DNA from 3 places in the Nocardiopsis sp. NPDC055824 genome. Region 3 is predicted to be linked to each of the others. Evidence: riboswitches for the same ligand, from Rfam matches in the RefSeq annotation. Region 3 holds a riboswitch; each other region holds the start of a gene.
What was found. Region 3 has a riboswitch for thiamine pyrophosphate ahead of thiD (bifunctional hydroxymethylpyrimidine kinase/phosphomethylpyrimidine kinase). Riboswitches for the same ligand answer to the same signal wherever they lie in the genome.

Region 1 (6,017 bases), on a different contig from region 3:
CCGGCCTGGCCTGCGGCGTCGGCTACGTGGCGCTGATCGCCCTGGTCGCCCACCGGATCCAGGCGGGGGGCCGCGGGCCCGGCCCGGTGGTGACCGCCCTGAGCGCGACCGGCAAGCGGTCGCTGTCGGCGTACCTCGCCCAGTCGGTCCTGTGCGCGCCGGTCCTGACCGCCTGGGGGCTGGGGGTCGCGGCCCACCTGTCGCCGTGGTCGATGTTCCTGTTCGCGGTGGGGGTCTGGCTGGTCACGGTGGCCGGCGCGTACGCGCTGGAGCGCGCGGGCAGGCGGGGCCCGGCCGAGGTGCTGCTGCGCCGGCTGGCCTACCGGAGGACCGGACGGGGGTCGTCGGAGGGCGCCCCCGGAGGCGACGGCGCAGGCCCTCCCTCGGGGCCCGGCGAGGGGAAGGGCCAAGAGCGCACCACCCCCTGACCCGGAGGCGCAAAAAGCCGCGTGCCGGTGAGTGCCCGGCAGGCCCTCGTACCTCAGGATGGGGTGTCATGGGCGACGATCACATGACAAACCACACCATAGGTGTGACCGGGGCGACCGGGGCGCTGGGCGGGCGGGTGGCAGCCCGGATCGCACGGCTCGGATTGGCGCAGCGCCTCGTCGTGCGCGACATCAACCGGGCGCCGGAGTACCCGGGCAGCACCGCGGCGATGGCGGCCTACGAGGACACGGCGGGCTTCGAGCGGGCCTGCCGGGGTGTGGACACACTGTTCCTGGTCTCGGCGACCGAGTCCGAGGACCGGATGGACGTCCACCTGAGCGCGGTGGACGGGGCGGTCCGCGCGGGGGTGTCCCGGATCGTCTACCTGTCCTTCCTGGGGGCTGGTCCGGCCGCCACGTTCACGTTCGCGCGCACGCACTTCTACACCGAGGCCCACATCAGGTCGACGGGGGTGCGGTACACGTTCCTGAGACCCAGCCTGTACCTGGACCTGCTGCCCGGCTGGGTGGGGGACGACGGCGTGGTGCGCGGCCCGGCCGGCGACGGCCGGGTCGCGTGGGTGTCCCGGGACGACGTGGCGGACGTGGCGACGGCGGTGCTGACCGACCCGGCGACCGCGCTCGCCTCGGAGGACACGACCCACGACGTCACCGGCCCGGAGGCCCTGACCCTCGGAGCCACGGTCGACAAGCTGGGCACGCTCACCGGCCGCTCCGTCCGCTACGTGCCGGAGACCTGGGAGGAGGCGCTGGAGTCGCGCCGCGCCACCGGCGCCCCGGAGTGGGCCGTCGAGGGGTGGGCCTCGTCGTACGCCGCGATCGCCGCGGGTGAGCTCGACGAGGTCGCCCCGACGGTGCCCAAGCTGACCGGCCACCCGGCCCAGTCCATCGAGGGGTTCCTCCGGCGCCATCCGAGCGCCCTGTCGCACGTCGGGGTCTGACCACCGCCCGCCCGCCACCGCCGCGCCCCGTGCGCGGCGGTTTCGTCGTCCCGGGGACTTCTCCCGCACCTGGACTTGACCTCAATATTAGTTGAGGTACCAGGCTGGGCACCGCCGGCGGAGAGCACGGCGCGACAGCGAGGAGATCCGGTATGCGAGCGGTACGGGTGGACGGGTTCGGCGGCCCCGAGGTCCTGGTGGCCCGGGAGGTGCCCGAACCGGAGCCGGGGCCCGGGCAGGTCGTGGTGGAGGTGGCGGCGTCCAACGTGATGTACCTGGACACGCTGGTCCGCAGCGGATGGGGGCTGGACCACTTCCCGGTGGAGCCCCCGTACGTGCCGGGCGCGGGGGTGGCCGGGACCGTGGTCCGGGTCGGCGAGGGGGTGGCCCCGGAGAGGGTCGGCGCGCTGGTCGTCACCGACACCGGCCGTGCCGCCCCGGAGGGGGGCGAGCCCGTGCCCCCCTTCGGCGGGTACGCCCAGCGGGTCGCCGTCCCGGCGTCGGGACTGGTCGACGTCCCGGAGGGCCTGGCCCCGGAGCAGGCGCTGGCACTCCTGCACGACGGGCCCACCGCCCTCTCGCTGGAGCGCAGCGGCGGGTTCGGCCCGGGCACGTGGGTGCTCGTGCTGGCGGCGACGGGCGGGGCCGGCAGCCTGGCGGTCCAGCTCGCCGCCGCGGCCGGGGCGCGCGTCGTGGGCGCCGCCCGGGGCCCGGAGAAACTGGCCCTCGCCCGTGAGATGGGGGCGGAGGCGGTCGTGGACTACTCCGAGCCCGGATGGGTGGAGCGGGTCCGCGAGGCCACCGGCGGCGCGGGCGCCGACGTGGTCCTGGACGGGAGCGGCGGCGACCTCGGCGAGGCGGCGTTCGGCGCCGTGGCCGACGGCGGACGCTTCCTCTCCTACGGCTCCGCGGGGGGCCGCTTCTCCGAGGTGGACGCCGGGGAGGCGGAGCGCCGCGGGATCGAGGTGTTCGGCCTCTTCGACCTGGAGGACGGGAAGGAGGGTCGGAGCGGCGCCGTGCGCCGGATCCTGGAGATGGCCCGCTCCGGGCGCGTGAGACCGCATGTGGGGCTGACGCTGCCCCTGGAGCGGGCGGAGGAGGCCCACCGGGCGCTGGAGGAGCGCCGGGTCCTGGGCAAGGTGCTCCTCGTGCCGTGAGGCCGGTGGGGCGACCACCGGCCGGGCGCGGGCGGCCGCGCCGTCGGGGACGGGGCCGACTGCGGGGCCGCCCCCTCCCCCGGGGGCGGGGCGGCGTCCTCGCCCTCCCGGGGTCCGGCGGGGCCGGGGGCGCCGCTCAGCCCCCGGTGCGGGCGGTCAGGCGCTCGCGCAGCCCGGCCGCGGCGGCCCGGGGGTCCTCGGCCTCGGTGATCGCGCGCACGACCACGACCCGGCGGGCGCCCGCCTCCACCACCGCGTCGATGTTGGTCGCGTCGATCCCGCCGATGGCGAACCACGGGCGGTCCGTGCCCAGCGCCGCGGCGCGTTCGACCAGGGACAGGCCCGCCGCGGGGCGGCCCGGCTTGGTGGGGGTGGCCCAGGTGGGGCCGACGCAGAAGTAGTCGCTCCCGGCCTCCTCGGCGGAGGAGGAGGCGGCCGCGATGTCGTTGTTGGAGCGGCCGATCACGGGGTCCGCCCCGATGATGTCGCGGGCCATGGGCACCGGCAGGTCGCGCTGGCCCAGGTGCAGGACGTCGGCGCGCACCGCGCGGGCGATGTCCGCGCGGTCGTTCACCGCGAGCAGGGCCCCGTGCCGCTCACAGGCCTCCCGCATGACCTCCAGGGCCGCGATCTCCTCGCGGGCCTCCAGCCCCTTGTCCCGGAGCTGGATGATGTCCACCCCTCCGGCCAGGGCCGCGTCGGTGAACTCGGCGAGATCACCGCGCCCGGTCCGGGCGTCGGTGCACAGGTACAGAAGGGATGCGTCCAGGCGCTTGCGCAGGCTGGTTCCGTGGCTGGTCCTCACCCCGCCCACCCTAGGCCCTCGCCGGCCGGCCCCCGAGGGGAGGCCGCCCGACGGCGCGCCGCGCCCCGGGCCGTGTTCCGCGGATCGTTCCGGGCCCGCGTCCGCCGACGCCCGCCGAGAGCGTCCGCGGACCACGCGCTAGAAGGCCATGCTCTGGGCGCGGCGGCGCACCTCGGTGCCCCGGTTCTCCCGCATCGCCTGGATGGGCGTGCCCGGCAGGGTGTCGTCGGGGGTGAAGAGCCAGCGCAGGGCCTCCTCCGTGGAGAAGCCCGCGTCGGTCAGCAGCACCAGGGTCCCGGGCAGCCCCTTGACGAGGTCGTCGCCGTCGATGAAGGCGGCGGGGACGGACAGCTGCCCTCCGCGGACCACACCCATCATGCGGTTCTCGCGGATCAGGGTCTTGATCCGGTTGGGGCTCACGCCGAGCGGCGCGGCCGCCTCCTTCAGGGTCAGCCACTCGCCGACCAGCGTGTCTATGTCGATGTCGCTTCGTGTCACCCTCCCAATCTGCCACATCCGCACGGGGCCCGGACACCTTCCGGCGCCGCGGGGGCCGGGCGCCGTGGAGATCCCCACCACTGCCACGCATTCCGGGAGGAGGTTCTAGGATGGGGACAGACCTCTGCACATCCCGCGGGAGCCGGGTGGGACCCGGCTGAGAGGGAGGCTGTGAGCCTCCGACCGCACGAACCTGATCCGGGTCATGCCGGCGAAGGGAGTGGGAACAGCGCCGTGCGCACGAAGAACGATCCCCGCCGCGAAACGATTCGTCCTACCGGTGGCGGCCCCGGGGACGCGCCGGAGCGGACCGTCGTCGTGGTCGGCGGCGGCCTCGTGGGGAGGGTCACCGCCTGGCGGGCCGCCCAGGAGGGCCTCCGCGTCACCCTGGTCGAACCCGACCCCGTGACCGGCCCCGCCGGTGCCCGTGCCGCCTCCACCGTCGCGGCGGGCATGCTCACCCCGGCCACCGAGGCCGTGTTCGGCGAGGAGCCCCTCATGGAGTTCGGGGTCCGCTCCGCGGGCATGTACCCCGGGTTCGTCGCCGAGCTGGAGGCCGCCGGCGGGATCCGCGTGGGCTACCGCACCACCGGGACCCTCCTGGTGGCCTTCGACCGCGACGACATGGCCGTCCTCACCGACCTGCACCGGCTCCAGGAGCGCCTGGGCATCGCCACCGAGCGCCTGACGAGCCGCGAGTGCCGCCGGCTGGAGCCGGTGCTCGCCCCGTCCGTGCGCGGCGGCGTGCTCGCTCCCGACGACCACTCCGTCGACCCCCGGCTGCTGCTGCGCGCCCTGGCCGCGGCGGGCGGACGCGCGGGAGTCACCGAGACCGCCGGTCGGGCGGAGGAGGTCACGGCCCCCGGCCCCGGGGGCGCCCGGCTGGGCGTGCGCCTGGACGACGGCCGGGTCCTGCCCGCCCACCAGGTCGTCCTGGCCGCAGGCTGCTGGAGCGACCGCGTCAAGGTGCCCGAACCGGTGGTGCCGCCGCTGCGCCCGGTCAAGGGCCAGCTCCTGCGCGCCCGGGTGCCGGCCGGCGAGCCGCCCCTCGTCGGCCGCACGGTCCGGGGCCTGGTGAGGGGCTTCACCACCTACCTGGTGCCGCGCGCCGACGGAGAGGTGGTCATCGGCGCCACCCAGGAGGAGCTCGGCTACGACACCTCGCTCACCGCCGGGGGCCTCTGGCAGGTCCTGCGGGACGCGCGCGAGCTCGTCCCGGGGGTGACCGAGCTGGAGGTCACCGAGACCTGTGTGGGCCTGCGCCCGGGCTCACCGGACAACGAGCCCCTGCTGGGGCCGACCCGGGTCCCCGGCCTGCACCTGGCCGCGGGGCACTTCAGGCACGGGGTCCTGCTGACCCCGGCCACCGGGGAGGCCATGGCGCGCGCCCTCACCACGGGCGCCCTGCCGGAGTACGCGCGCAGGTTCGCCGCGGACCGGGTGTCCGGCGACGCGCACACGACGACGTGGGAGTAGGAGAGGCAGTGCAACTCATCATCAACGGCGACCTCCGCGAGTTCGCCGACGGCACGACCGTGGAGGCGGTCGTCCGCGACCTGACCGCGCCGGGCGGCGGCACGATCCCCGGCGGGATCGCCGTGGCCGTCAACGACGAGGTGGTGCGCCGGGCCGCGTGGGCGGACGGCGCGCTGGGCGCGGGCGACCGCGTGGACGTCCTCACCGCGGTCCAGGGAGGCTGAGCATGAGCGCACACGGAACCGGAGGCGTCGAGGACCCCCTGGTGATCGCCGGGACCTCCTTCGGCTCGCGGCTGATCACCGGCACCGGCGGGGCGCCCTCCCTGGAGGTCCTGGAGGAGGCCCTGGTGACCTCCGGGACCGAGCTGACCACCGTGGCCATGCGCAGGGTCTCCCCCGGCGCCCAGGGGTCGGTGTGGGACGTGCTGTCCCGCAACAGGATCCGCGCGCTGCCCAACACCGCGGGGTGCTTCACCGCGGCGGACGCGGTGCGCACCGCCCGGCTGGGACGCGAGGCCCTGGGCACGGACTGGGTGAAACTGGAGGTCGTGGCGGACGAGCACACCCTGCTGCCCGACCCGGTGGAGCTCCTGGACGCCGCCGAGCAGCTGGTGGACGAGGGGTTCACCGTCCTGCCCTACACCAACGACGACCCGGTGCTGGCCCGGCGCCTGGAGCAGCTGGGGTGC
Region 2 (6,017 bases), on a different contig from region 3:
CCGCCGGTCGGCCTCCGCCAGGGGGCCGCGCGGCAGGACCGCGCCCCTGTGGGGTCGGGAGAGCCCCGCCAGCAGGGTCAGCAGCGTGGACTTGCCCGCACCGTTGGGGCCGGTCAGGGCGGTCGCCGTACCGGCCGCGACGGAGAGGTCCACCCCCTCCAGCACGGTCCTCCGGGGCGGGGCGCCCGCCCCCAGCTGGAAGGGGGTGCGCGCGGCGACGCCCACCGCCTCGACGCGGGGGCCGCCGCCCGGCGCGGGGGCCGGGCCGGGGGAGGGCTCGTCACCGGGGACCCACACTCCCTGCTCCGCGAGGGAGCTCCCGTGCGCGGCGAACACGGCCGCCGGATCGCCGTCGGCGACCACCCCGCCGCCCGGCTCGACGACCACGACCCTGTCCACCAGCCCGACCACGTCGGCGACCCGGTGCTCGACCAGGAGCAGGGTCGCCTCGGTCTCGGCGAGCAGGCGTTCCAGGACACCGCGCACCAGTGCGGCCCCGGCTGGGTCGAGGTTGGCGGTGGGCTCGTCCAGGAGGAGCAGGCGCGGGCGCATGGCGAGCGCGCCGGCGATGACCAGGCGCTGCTTCTCACCGCCCGACAGCGCGCCGGTGGGGTGGCGCCGCCCGTACGGGAAGCCGACCGCGTCGAGCGCGTCGTCCACCCTCGGCCAGATCAGGGCGGGGTCCACCCCCAGGTTCTCCGGTCCGAAGGCGACGTCGTCGCCCGCGCGGGCCATCACCAGCTGCGTCTCCGGGTCCTGGCCGACCAGGCCGACGCCTCCGCGGCCCCGGTCGGCGGGGAGGCCGTCGACCAGCAGCGTCCCCTCCTGGTCGCCGTTGAGGGCGCCGTCGGGGCCGGTGAGTCCGGCGAGGGAGTGCAGCAGGGTGGACTTGCCCGCCCCGGAGGCGCCGAGCAGCAGCACGCGCTCACCGGGCTCGACCGTGAGGTCCACCCCGCGCAGGGCGTACGACTCGCGGCCCGCGTGGCGCCACCCCCAGCCGGACAGCTCGACGCGTGCGCCGCCCCCTCCGGGGGGCCGGAGGGGGGACGGTGCCGCGGGGTGCTCCGCGGTCGCCCCCGAGGGGCCGCGGCGGTCGTGGTCGGCCACGGGTCAGCCCCTGGCCGACGGGAAGGGGGCCAGCGCGCCCGACCTGGCGAGCGCGGTGGTGAGGAGGCGGGCGCCGACGCCCGCGATGACCGCCGAGCTGATCACGACGATGACGCCGTAGACGAGCTGGAAGTGCAGGGGCCAGGTCACGTTGTAGACGAGGTTGTCGCGGACGGCCGGGGAGAGGCCGGCGGCGGCCGCCGCGAGCACGGCCGCGCCCATGCCCCAGCGCCGGTAGCCGAAGGCGAGGAAGACCAGCTCGGGGAGGAGGCCCTGGAGCGTCCCGTCGATGATCACCATGACCCCCCACTGCGTCCCCAGCACCGCCGACACCAGGGAGGCCGCGATCGAGGTGAGCAGTGCCGCGCCGGGCTTGCGGACGACCAGTCCGCCGAGGACGCCGGAGATCAGCCACATTCCGTAGACCGCCGCCTGCGCGGGGGGAAAGCCCACGAAGAGCGGGGTCGTGACCGACCAGACGATGTTCCAGAGCCAGAAGACGACGCCGACGGCGACGCCGATCACGGCCGCAACGACGATGTCGACGGTGCGCCAGCCGCGCAGCCGTCCGAGGACGTCGCGCCAGAATCCGGTACGCCCGGTCTCGGTGCTCATCAGGTGGTGTCCCTTCGTCGGGGTGGACGAGGGCCCATGTGGCCAAGAGCGACGCCGGAGGACGTGCCGCGCGCCGGGTCCGTCCCGGGTGCGCGGGAGCACGCCGCCGGAGACGGGTTCCTACGACTTCCTTCGCTGGCATGACCCAGATCAGGTGTGTAAGGGTCTGCGGCCGGGTGCCGCACTCTCAGCGCTCACGCGCTCCCCTGTCGGTTTCCCTCCATTATGCGTCAACAACGGGGGCCGCGGGGTGTTCCCTCCCCACGGCCCCCGTTCCCGCCCCGTCCGACCGCGCCCGCCGGCGGGCGCGGTCAGGCGTCGCCCTCGTCGTCCCCGCCCTTGGGAGGCGTCGCCGACGGGTTGCCGAAAGCCTTCGGCGAGGGGGCGAAGCCCTCGGCCGGCAGGTCGGCCGTGGCCCCGCGCATGGTGGCCTGCCAGATGGGGCCCGGCAGCGTGCCGCCGTAGACGATGCCGTAGTAGCGCCCGCCGATCGTCACGCCCTGGAGCGGGTTCTCCTCGCCTCCGCGCATGTCGCCGACGACCACGGCCGACGCGAGGTTCGGGGTGTAGCCGGCGAACCAGGCGTAGGCGGCGTTGTCGGTGGTGCCGGTCTTGCCCGCGGCGGGGCGGTCGAGGCCGAGGCCGTTGGCGGTGCCGCCCTTGAACGTCTGCTGGAGCAGGTGGTTGACCCCGTCCGCGACGTCGCGCTCGACCCTGCCCTCCTCGCAGTCGGTGCGCGCCTCGACCTCCCGGGTGCCCTCGGCGCCCTCGCGGCCGATCCGCACGGAGACCACCGGGACGGGCTCGCAGTAGGTGCCGCGGGCGGCGAACGTGGCGTACGCGTTGGCGACGGTCAGCGGGGACACCTCCTGGTCCCCCAGGGTGAAGGAGCTCCAGACCCCCAGCGGTTGGCCGTCGGCGCGGTGGATGCCGACCCGCTCGGCCATCTCCGAGGTCTCGCAGAGGCCGACGCGCTTCTGGAGCTGCGCGAAGTAGGTGTTCACGGACCCCTTGGTCGCGCTGATCATGTTGTGCCGGCCGCCGTCGCTCTCCCCGGCGTTGCTCACGCTCCACCCGGACATCACGCCGCCGTCGCAGTTCTCGAGCCCTCCGACCGAGACGCTCTCGGGCGAGGAGAAGCTGGTGCCGTAGCCCAGTCCGGAGTGCAGGGCGGCGGCCAGGGTGAACGTCTTGAACGTCGACCCCGCCTGGTAGCCGAGCGAACCGCCGGCCTCGCTGTCCACCGCCAGGTTGATGGAGGTCGTGCCGAGCGCCTCGTCGTCGAACCCGTAGCGCAGGTTCTGCGCCATGCCCCGGATCCGGCCGGTGCCGGGCTCGACGACGGCCTGGGCGGAGAACTTGGTGGACTCCTCCGCCGGGACGTACCGCTCGATGGCCTCCTCCGCGGCCCGCTGCGTCTCCCCGTCGAGCGTGGTCCGCACGGTGATGCCGCCCTTGGTGAGCGCCTCGTCGCGCTCCCCCTGGAGCTCCCCGAGGATGTCGGAGCCGCGCAGCCAGCGCATGACGAAGTCGCAGAAGAACGGCTGCTCCGAGTGGTAGCAGCTGCCTCCGCGCGGGGTCGGGTCCAGTGCGAGCCCCCGGCTCGCGTGCTCCTCGACCTGCGCCGCGTCCAGGTGCCCGGTCGCCCCCATCCGCTCCAGCACCAGGTCGCGGCGCTCGCGCGCGGCCTCGCGGTTGTTGAGCGGGTCGTAGAACGAGGGGCTGCGCACGAGCCCGACGATGGTGGCGGCCTGCGCCGGGTCCAGGTCGGCGGCGGAGACGGAGAAGTACCGCTGGGCCGCCACCTCGATGCCGTACGCCCCCGCCCCGAAGTAGGCGAGGTTGAGGTAGCCCTCCATGATCTCGTCCTTAGTGAGGCGGTCCTCGATGTCGATGGCGTGGCGCAGCTCCAGCAGCTTGCGGCCCAGGGTCTGCTCACTGGCGCGCTCCACCTCCTCCTCGGTGGAGGCCTGCTCGATGAGCAGGTTCTTGACGTACTGCTGGGTGATGGTGGACCCGCCCTGGGTGTCCCCCTGCGCGGTGCGCATGGCGGCCCTGATCACGCCGCGCAGGTCCAGTCCGGAGTGTTCGTAGAACCGGTCGTCCTCGATCGCCATGAGAGCGGCGGGCACCCACGGGCTGACCGCGTCCAGGGGCACCACCTCGCGCTCGCGGTCGGCGACCTCCGCGATCGGGTTGTGGTCGACGTCGGTGAGGAGCACGCGCTCCGCCAGCGGGGAGATCTCCAGGTCGCTGGGGAGGGCCATGAAGGCGGCGGCCGTGTCCCTTCCGATCAGCCCCAACCCGCCCACCCACGGCATGACCAGCGCGGCGGTCAGGAGACCGGCGACCGCTCCCGTGCCCGTGAGGCGCAGGACGGCGTCCTTGCGGCCTCCGTCCGAGCGGTCGCCGTCACCGGCGCCCCTCCCGTGCTCCACCGCGTCGCCGAGTGCGGTCACGCGCTCCCGGAGCCGGTCCACCAGGGGGAGGACGGCCCGGTCGGCCCACCTCCTCCAGCGCGGCGCCCCGAAGGCGCCTCCGGCGGCCGCGCCGGGCCCGCCGGCCCCCCGGCCCCGGCGGCCGGGGCTTCCCGCCTCCCGCGCGTGCCGCGGGGCCCGGCCCCCGTCCTGGCCCCGCTCCCCCTGCGGAGGACCGTCCTGGTTCGGCTCCGTCACGTCGCCCCCCTCGGCCGTGTGACGCCCCGTCCGCGTCGCGCGCGCGGAGACAGGGCACTGCGACCTCCACGCTCGCAGGGGTACCGCAAAGCCCGGGAGGCCGAATCGGGCGTGTCATCGAAAAGCTTGCCCAATCCGCGGCAAAGCGCCCGGCCCCGACGCACCCGCGGGAGGCCGCGAAACGGGTGCGCGGTCCACTCGTCATCCGGGCGAAACAACCTCGGCGGACGGCGCCCGAGGCGAGCATGCCCGAATTCGCGACAAAAGGGCCCTGGGCGATCATTCCGACACACCCGGATGTCCGGAATACAGCCCGGCGAACCCCGGGTGCATTCGGTGATCCCTACCCAGGACGGCCCGCCACCCAACACGACCGACGAATTTTCCGTCCTTTCACCACAGACCATCAGAAAACAACCACAGAGGCACCTGAATCCCCCGGTTTCTTATGACTGATATGTACGGTTTACCCAGGTGAAACCCGACAAATAACAGGCCCCAAGCCTTCCGGCCAGTGTGATGAGGAACACACAAATTATCCGGCCCCGACACTCCGCCAAACACCACAAGAGGGCAGACGATAGACAGCAGAGGGAACCGAAGCCGTAATCCGGACAGTTTCCGTTCCGGATCTTCGTTAACTCCGCCTTGCGTCGGATTAACAACAGGTTATTTTTACCTGCCATAAACCGCTCGTGCCCAGAAACGCCCGAACCACGACAATTACGGTGTAGCCAGTGATCGGACGCCTGCCCATCCTCGACATCTCTCCAGACAACGACCTCGGTCCGGTGAAAGCAGTTCCCCGGGAACGCTTCACCGTGGGGGCGACGGTCATCCGGGAGGGCCACGACTCCCTCGCCGCAGGGGTCGTCGTGTACTCCCCCCGGGGCCGCCGCGAACGCCTCGTGCCCATGCGCGAGCACGCGCCCGGCACCGACCGCTACGAGGCCGAGATCAGCCTCCCCTCCGAGGGGACGTGGTCCTTCTCGGTCGAGGCGTGGACCGATCCCTTCACCACCTGGCACCGCGTCGCCCGGGTCAAACTCCCCCTGGGCCAGGACACCGGGCCCGTACTGGAGGAGGGGGCCCGGCTGCTCGCACGCGCCGGCCGGCGCGTGCCCCGCAACCCCGCCCTCACCAGGGCGGCCGAGGTCCTGAGGGACGCCTCGGCGGATCCGCTGGACCGCTTCGCCGCGGCGATCACCCCCGAGGTCCTGGACGGGATGGAACGCCACCCGATCCGCGAGCTGGTCACCAGGTCCGGGCGCACCGGGGTCGTCGTCCACCGCGAGCGGGCGCTCTTCGGCTCCTGGTACGAGTTCTTCCCCAGGTCCGAGGGAGCCCAGGTCGACACGGCCCCCGGGCAGGAGCGCTCGGGGACCTTCGCCTCCGCCGCCAAACGCCTGCCCGCCATCGCCGGCATGGGCTTCGACGTCGTCTACCTGCCCCCCGTCCACCCGATCGGCACGAGCCACCGCAAGGGCGCCAACAACGCCCTGTCCGCCGGCCCCGGCGAGCCCGGCTCGGTGTGGGCGGTCGGGTCCGCCGCGGGGGGCCACGACGCCGTCCACCCGGACCTGGGCACGCTCGCCGACTTCGACGCGTTCGTCGGCGAGG
Region 3 (6,017 bases):
TGTCCGGTGACGGGCCGCTCCGACCCCCGCCCGCGGCCGTCCCGCCGACCGGAAGCGCTCAGGCTGACCGCGCGGTGTCGGTCCCCCGCGCCGCCAGCTCGCGGCTGGGCGCGATCACCGCCCGGTAGTGGCCGATGAGCTGGTCGCCGACCGCCTCCCAGCTGCGGTGCTCCACCGAGGCGCGGGCCCGCCCGGCCATCCTCTCCCGCACGGCCCTGTTGTGGGCCAGGCGCCCGACCGCCACGCGCAGCTCGCGGACCGAGTCCGGCGCGAACAGGAGCCCGTTGTGCTCGGGGACGACCAGGTCCAGCGGCCCGCCCGCGGCGGGGGCGACCACCGGCACCCCCGAGGCCAGCGCCTCCTGGACGGCCTGGCAGAACGTCTCGTCGGCCCCCGTGTGGACGAACACGTCCATCGACGCGTACAGCCGGGACAGCTCGGAGCCCGTGCGCTGCCCGGTGAAGACGGCGTCGGGCAGGCGGCGGCGCAGGCGGGAGCGCTCGGGGCCGTCCCCGACCACGACCAGCCTGATGTTGCGCAGGCGGGCCACGTGGGCGAGCAGGTCGACCCGCTTGTCCCGGGCCAGCCTCCCCACGTAGCCCACGACGGTCTCGCCGTTCGGCGCGAGCCTGCGGCGCAGGCCGTCGTCGCGGTGGGCGGGGGAGAACCGGTGGGCGTCGACACCGCGCCGCCACAGGTCCAGCCGGGGGAACCCGCGCCCGGACAGCGCCTCCATGGCGGCCGAGGAGGGGACGAGCGTGCGGTCGACGGCGGAGTGCGTGCGCTTGAGCAGGGACCAGACGCCGTCGCCGCCGGGCAGGCCGTAGCGCGCCGCGAAGCCGGGGAGGTCGGTCTGGAACACCGCCACCGTCGGGAGGGCCCAGCGGCGGGCGGTCTCCACCGCCGCGGACCCGAGCAGGGCGGGCGAGGCCAGGTGCAGCACGTCGGGGGCGAAGGCGCGGACGGCCGCGGTCATCGTGCGCCGGGCGGGAAGGCCCACGGGGAAGTCCCGGTAGAAGGGAAGGGGGAGCGAGGGCATGCGGACCACGGGGAAGCCCGCGTAGGAGGACGGTCCGGGGCCGGGAGCCAGGACGAGGGCCCGGTGCCCGCGCGAGGCGAGCAGGTCGGCGACCCGGCAGACGGAGTTGGTCACCCCGTTGACCTGGGGGAGGAAGGACTCCGTCACGATCGCCACGCGAAGCGGCTGAGAGGGCTCGGTCGGTGGCATGCGGGGGCTCCCAACGCCGGGGGAAGGCTGGTGCCGACACTAGGACCGCCGGATGAACCGCGGTCCGGCACGGGGGGAACCCCTCCCGAAGCGCAGGCGTGGGTCGGGCGATCGGACGGTGACCCGCCCGCGCGCGCCTGTGGCCGCCCGGTGACACCAGGGTGGCTATGATCGCCTGACGTGACCGCCATCCCTCTCCTAGGAGTCGCCCGGTGACCCTCGTCGAATGGGCGGAAGCCGTCCGCCGTGAACTGGAACTGACCGGTACGGAGCCCCTGGGCAAGGAGGACGTCGACCGCGTCCTCGACCTCGCCAAGGACGCCGCCCACTCGGTGGCCCGCCCCGCCGCCCCGCTCACCACCTACCTGCTCGGCATCGCCGTGGGCCGGGGCGCCGACCCGGTCCGGGCCGCCGAGGTGCTGAGCAGGCTCGCCCTCTCCCACAAGGACGACTCCTGACCGCTGCACGCCCACACGCGCCTGCGGGGGCCGGAGCGTCCGGAGGGCGGGCGTCCCCCGGCCCCCGGTGAGGAGGCCCCGGGGAGCGGGGGACACGGCTCCGCCGCGTGTTGCCGCGATTTCCCGGCGACACCGCGCGGTGTCCACTACCGTCGGCACGACCCCCCGGACCGCCGGACCCCGCCTCGCCGTGCCGGTGGCGCCGGGCCGACGCGCGCACCGAGACGGAGACCCCCGTGGACCTGCTGCTCGACATGGCCGGAGTACTGAGCGGCATCGTCTGGGGTCCGCTCGTCCTCCTCCCGCTGCTGCTGGTCACCGGGGTCTACCTGACGATCCGGCTGCGGGCGCTCCAGTTCACCCGGCTCGCCCACGCCCTGTGGCTCGCCCTCGTCCGGCGGGAGGAGGTCGGCGAGGACCTGAGGGGCGACATCTCGCACTTCCAGGCCCTCAACACCGCCCTGGCCGCGACGACCGGCGTCGGCAACATCGCCGGGGTGGGCCTGGCCATCGGACTCGGCGGACCGGGAGCCCTCTTCTGGATGTGGGTCACCGGCGTCCTGGGCATGGCCACCAAGTACAGCGAGGCCCTGCTCGGGGTGAAGTACCGGGTCACGGACGAGAGGGGCGAGCAGGCCGGCGGCCCGATGTACTACCTGCGCCGGGGCCTCCCCGGAGGGCTCGGCGTCCTCCTCGGCTGCTCGTTCGCCGTCTTCGGGGCGGTGGCCGCCTTCGGCATCGGCAACGGCACCCAGGCCAACGCCGTGGCCGAGGCGGTCAACGACGCCACCGGCGCCGACCAGCGGGCCGTCGGCGTGGTCCTGATGCTGCTGACCGCCGTGGTCGTCCTCGGCGGCATCAAGGGGATCGGCCGGGTCGCCTCCGCCGTGGTCCCGTTCATGATCATCGGCTTCGTCCTCATGAACCTGCTGGTCCTGGCGGTGCACCACGACCGGATCGGCCCCGCCTTCGCACTGGTCCTCGGCGACGCCTTCACCGGCACCTCCGCGGCGGGCGGGTTCGCGGGCGCCACCCTGATGTACGTCATCCGCCAGGGCGTCTCCCGCGGCATCTTCTCGAACGAGTCCGGCATGGGCACCGGCGCCATCGCCGCCGCCGCGGCCAGGACCGACCAGCCGGTCCGCCAGGCCCTCGTCGCGATGACGCAGACCTTCGTCGACACCGTGATCATGCTGACCCTGACCGCGATGATGATCATCACGACCGGGGTGTGGCAGGACCCCGACGCCGCGGGGGTGGAGGGCAGCGACAAGGGGGTTCTGCTCACCACATCCGCGATGGAGGCCGGCCTCGGCCGGATCAGCCCGGACCTGGCGGGCCTGGGGCCCGTGTTCGTCGCCTGCGCGGTGGTGGTCTTCGCCTACACGACCATCCTCGGCTGGGCCTACTACGGCGAGAGGTGCGTCGTGTACCTGGCGGGGCGCTCGCTCGTCGTGCCCTACCGGCTGCTGTTCATCGCGGTCGTCTACGTCGGCGCCACGGCGCAGATCGACGCGGTGTGGCTGTTCAGCGACATCGCCAACGGCCTCATGGCCCTGCCCAACCTGATCGGGCTGCTCCTGCTGTCCCCGGTGGTCGTCGCGGAGACGAGGAAGTTCTTCGCCCACCCGGACTGGCGGGACCCGGACGCGGTCATGGAGCCCGTACGGGGGTAGCGGCACGACCGGCGGCCCGCCGCGCCCCCGGCCGCCGCGAACGCGGCCGGGCCCGGCGGAGGCGGACGCGCCGCTCCGCCGGGCCCGGTCCCGCGGGGGAGGGCGTCGGTGCCGCCCCCCGGTCGGCGGGTCCTACTTCCACCAGGCGTGGAAGTGGTGCACGGGCCCCTGCCCGCCTCCGGCGTCGATCTCGTCCGCCCGCCGGAGCGCCTCGGTCAGGTAGGCCTTGGCGTCGCCCACGGCGGAGGCCGTGTCCGGCCGCTGCGGAAGCAGGGCCGCGATCGAGGAGGACAGGGTGCACCCCGTGCCGTGCGTGTTGCGGGTGCGGACCCTCGGCGAGCGGAACTCGACCGGGGCGGAGCCCTGGGCCACGAGGATGTCGACGCAGTCCTCTCCGGCCAGGTGGCCTCCCTTGAGCAGGACCGCGCGCGGACCGAACTCCAGCAGCCGGAGGGCCTGCTCGTGCATCGCCGCCAGGTCGGCCGCCTCCGGCTCGCCCAGCAGGTCGGCCGCCTCGGGCAGGTTCGGCGTGACCAGGTCCGCCCGGGGCAGCAGCCGGGTGCGCAGCGCGTCGACGGCGGAGGGCTCCAGCAGGCGGTCGCCGCTCTTGGCCACCATCACCGGGTCCACCACCACGTGGGGCAGTCCGTGGCGCCCGATCGCCTCGGCGACGGCCTCGGTGACCTCGGCCGTGCCGAGCATGCCGACCTTGACCGCGTGCACCGTGGCGTCGGAGAAGAGGGTGTCCATCTGGTGGGCGACGAAATCGGCGGGGATCGGGTGGACCCCGGTGACGCCGCGCGTGGACTGGGCGGTGAGGGCCGCGACCACGGTCATGCCGAAGGCGCCGTGTGCGGAGAAGGCCTTGAGGTCCGCCTGGATCCCGGCGCCCCCGCTGGGGTCGCTGCCGGCGATGGACACGATGTTGTACGCGCTCATGGGCGTTCCTTCGCTAGTACGAACTAGGGCAGGTTCGACGGGTGTGCTCTCAGCCGGTGGACTCACCGGCACCCCGCGCCGTCGGGGCCGCCGCGTGGGCGGCCCCGCTCAGTGTGCGGCCGACCCGAGGGGGTCGGCGTATGTGTTCCGGACGCGCGGGCCCGAGGGGCCCGTACGGCTGCCGGCGCCGTTCAGAGGGTGGGGGCGTTGTCCGCGGACCGGGCCTTGAGCAGCTTGCGGACGCGGACGATGACGAACCACAGGAACAGCAGGGCGATGACGACCAGCACGATGTTGCTGATGAGGCCGCTCCACTGCACCAGGATCGGCTTGATGGCCGGGCCGAAGGCGTAGCCGAGTCCGATCCAGATCGAGTTCCAGACGGCGGAGCCGATCACGGTGTACACGGAGAACTTGAGGATGGGCATCCGCTCGATGCCGGCGGGGACCGAGATGAAGCTGCGCACCAGCGGCACGCACCGGCCCAGGAGCACGGCGAGGCCGCCGAAGCGGGCGAAGAAGCGCTCGGCCTTGTAGAAGTCCTCGACCTCGAGCAGGGGGGTCTTCTCCACCAGCCACTTGGTGCGGTCCCGGCCCAGCAGGGCGCCGATCGCGTAGAAGCCCCAGGCGCCGACCAGGCAGCCGATCGTGGCCCACAGGATGGCGAGCCAGACGTTCATGTGCCCGTCGTAGGCGAGGAAGCCCGCACCGGGCAGGACCGCCTCGCTCGGCATCGGGGGGAAGAAGGTCTCGATGAACAGGGCCACGCCGACGCCGGGCTCGCCCAGGGTCGTCATCAGGCTCAGCACCCAGCCGATGAAGCCCTCGTACTCGTGGACGACCTCGCCTTCCATCGCCAGGTTCGACGCCGTCCACAGATTCGCTGTCATGAGAAGTGGCTTTCCGTTCTTTCCGGTCGGACGCCGGCCGCGACGCGGGCGGCCTCGGCCCGGGAGCGCTTGCGGCGCTCCCAGACGATGGCCGCGGTCACGATCACGAAACCGGCGACGATGAAGACGACTGTCACAGGGACGTCGGTGGGGGTGACGACCTCGCGGGACTCGGTCTGCCACGGCCACAGGGCGCGCAGCGAACCGGCCATGAGGCCGGTGAGTACAACGAGGGTCATGTGGTGGAAGTTCTCCAGGAGGTGCTGGAGCAGCTTCACGAACAGGGACAGGCCGGTGAGCATGCCCAGGGCGAAGACGGCCAGGTAGGCGATGTCCAGGTCGCCGACCGCGCTGATCGTCGGCTCGTAGAGCCCGAGTGTGAGCAGGATGAAGGAGCCGGACAGCCCCGGCAGGACGAGCGCGCAGACGGCCACCGCGGCGGCGAGGAAGACGACCGCCGGGTGGGTCGGCAGGTTGGCGCCCGGCAGCCCGGTGAGCACGAAGGCGGCCACGGCGAACACCAGTGCCACGGCGTAGTGCCCGGCCCTCCAGGGGCGGCCCGCCCCGGAGTAGGGGATCCACAGGCACGCCAGGACGAGGCCGAAGAACAGGGCGTAGGCGTACCGGGTGTAGGCGTCGACGAGCGGCGCCAGGAGGAGGGCGGCCAGGACCAGGAACACGGCCATGCCGACCAGCGCGGGAACCAGGACGCTCCAGTCCACCTGTCGGAACTGCTCCTGCGCGCGGGCCCTGCCGCGCCCGCGCGGGACGTCCGTGACGTACCGCTTGATCCCGCTGACCATGTGGCCCGCGCCGCCGATGAGCT

Region 1: another riboswitch for thiamine pyrophosphate. It lies ahead of thiO (glycine oxidase ThiO); the one in region 3 lies ahead of thiD (bifunctional hydroxymethylpyrimidine kinase/phosphomethylpyrimidine kinase).
Region 2: another riboswitch for thiamine pyrophosphate. It lies ahead of ACWGL3_RS06060 (ECF transporter S component); the one in region 3 lies ahead of thiD (bifunctional hydroxymethylpyrimidine kinase/phosphomethylpyrimidine kinase).

What each region holds. Positions count from the first base shown of each region.
Region 1 covers NZ_JBSHDN010000103.1:2,830-8,846, reverse strand. Annotated here, with positions in the region: gene ACWGL3_RS20005 (DUF418 domain-containing protein) at 1-428, shown strand, start outside; gene ACWGL3_RS20000 (SDR family oxidoreductase) at 497-1,390, shown strand; gene ACWGL3_RS19995 (zinc-binding dehydrogenase) at 1,543-2,547, shown strand; gene thiE (thiamine phosphate synthase) at 2,684-3,352, opposite strand; gene ACWGL3_RS19985 (Rv2175c family DNA-binding protein) at 3,491-3,868, opposite strand; TPP riboswitch at 3,976-4,089, shown strand; gene thiO (glycine oxidase ThiO) at 4,085-5,326, shown strand; gene thiS (sulfur carrier protein ThiS) at 5,335-5,550, shown strand; gene ACWGL3_RS19970 (thiazole synthase) at 5,553-6,017, shown strand, end outside.
Region 2 covers NZ_JBSHDN010000015.1:13,899-19,915, reverse strand. Annotated here, with positions in the region: gene ACWGL3_RS06065 (ABC transporter ATP-binding protein) at 1-1,005, opposite strand, end outside; gene ACWGL3_RS06060 (ECF transporter S component) at 1,111-1,722, opposite strand; TPP riboswitch at 1,833-1,940, opposite strand; gene ACWGL3_RS06055 (transglycosylase domain-containing protein) at 2,034-4,160, opposite strand; gene ACWGL3_RS06050 (alpha-1,4-glucan--maltose-1-phosphate maltosyltransferase) at 5,135-6,017, shown strand, end outside.
Region 3 covers NZ_JBSHDN010000024.1:7,827-13,843, forward strand. Annotated here, with positions in the region: gene ACWGL3_RS08270 (glycosyltransferase family 4 protein) at 59-1,228, opposite strand; gene ACWGL3_RS08275 (DUF6457 domain-containing protein) at 1,441-1,686, shown strand; gene ACWGL3_RS08280 (alanine/glycine:cation symporter family protein) at 1,923-3,362, shown strand; gene thiD (bifunctional hydroxymethylpyrimidine kinase/phosphomethylpyrimidine kinase) at 3,495-4,301, opposite strand; TPP riboswitch at 4,290-4,387, opposite strand; gene ACWGL3_RS08290 (DedA family protein) at 4,493-5,191, opposite strand; gene ACWGL3_RS08295 (DUF368 domain-containing protein) at 5,188-6,017, opposite strand, start outside.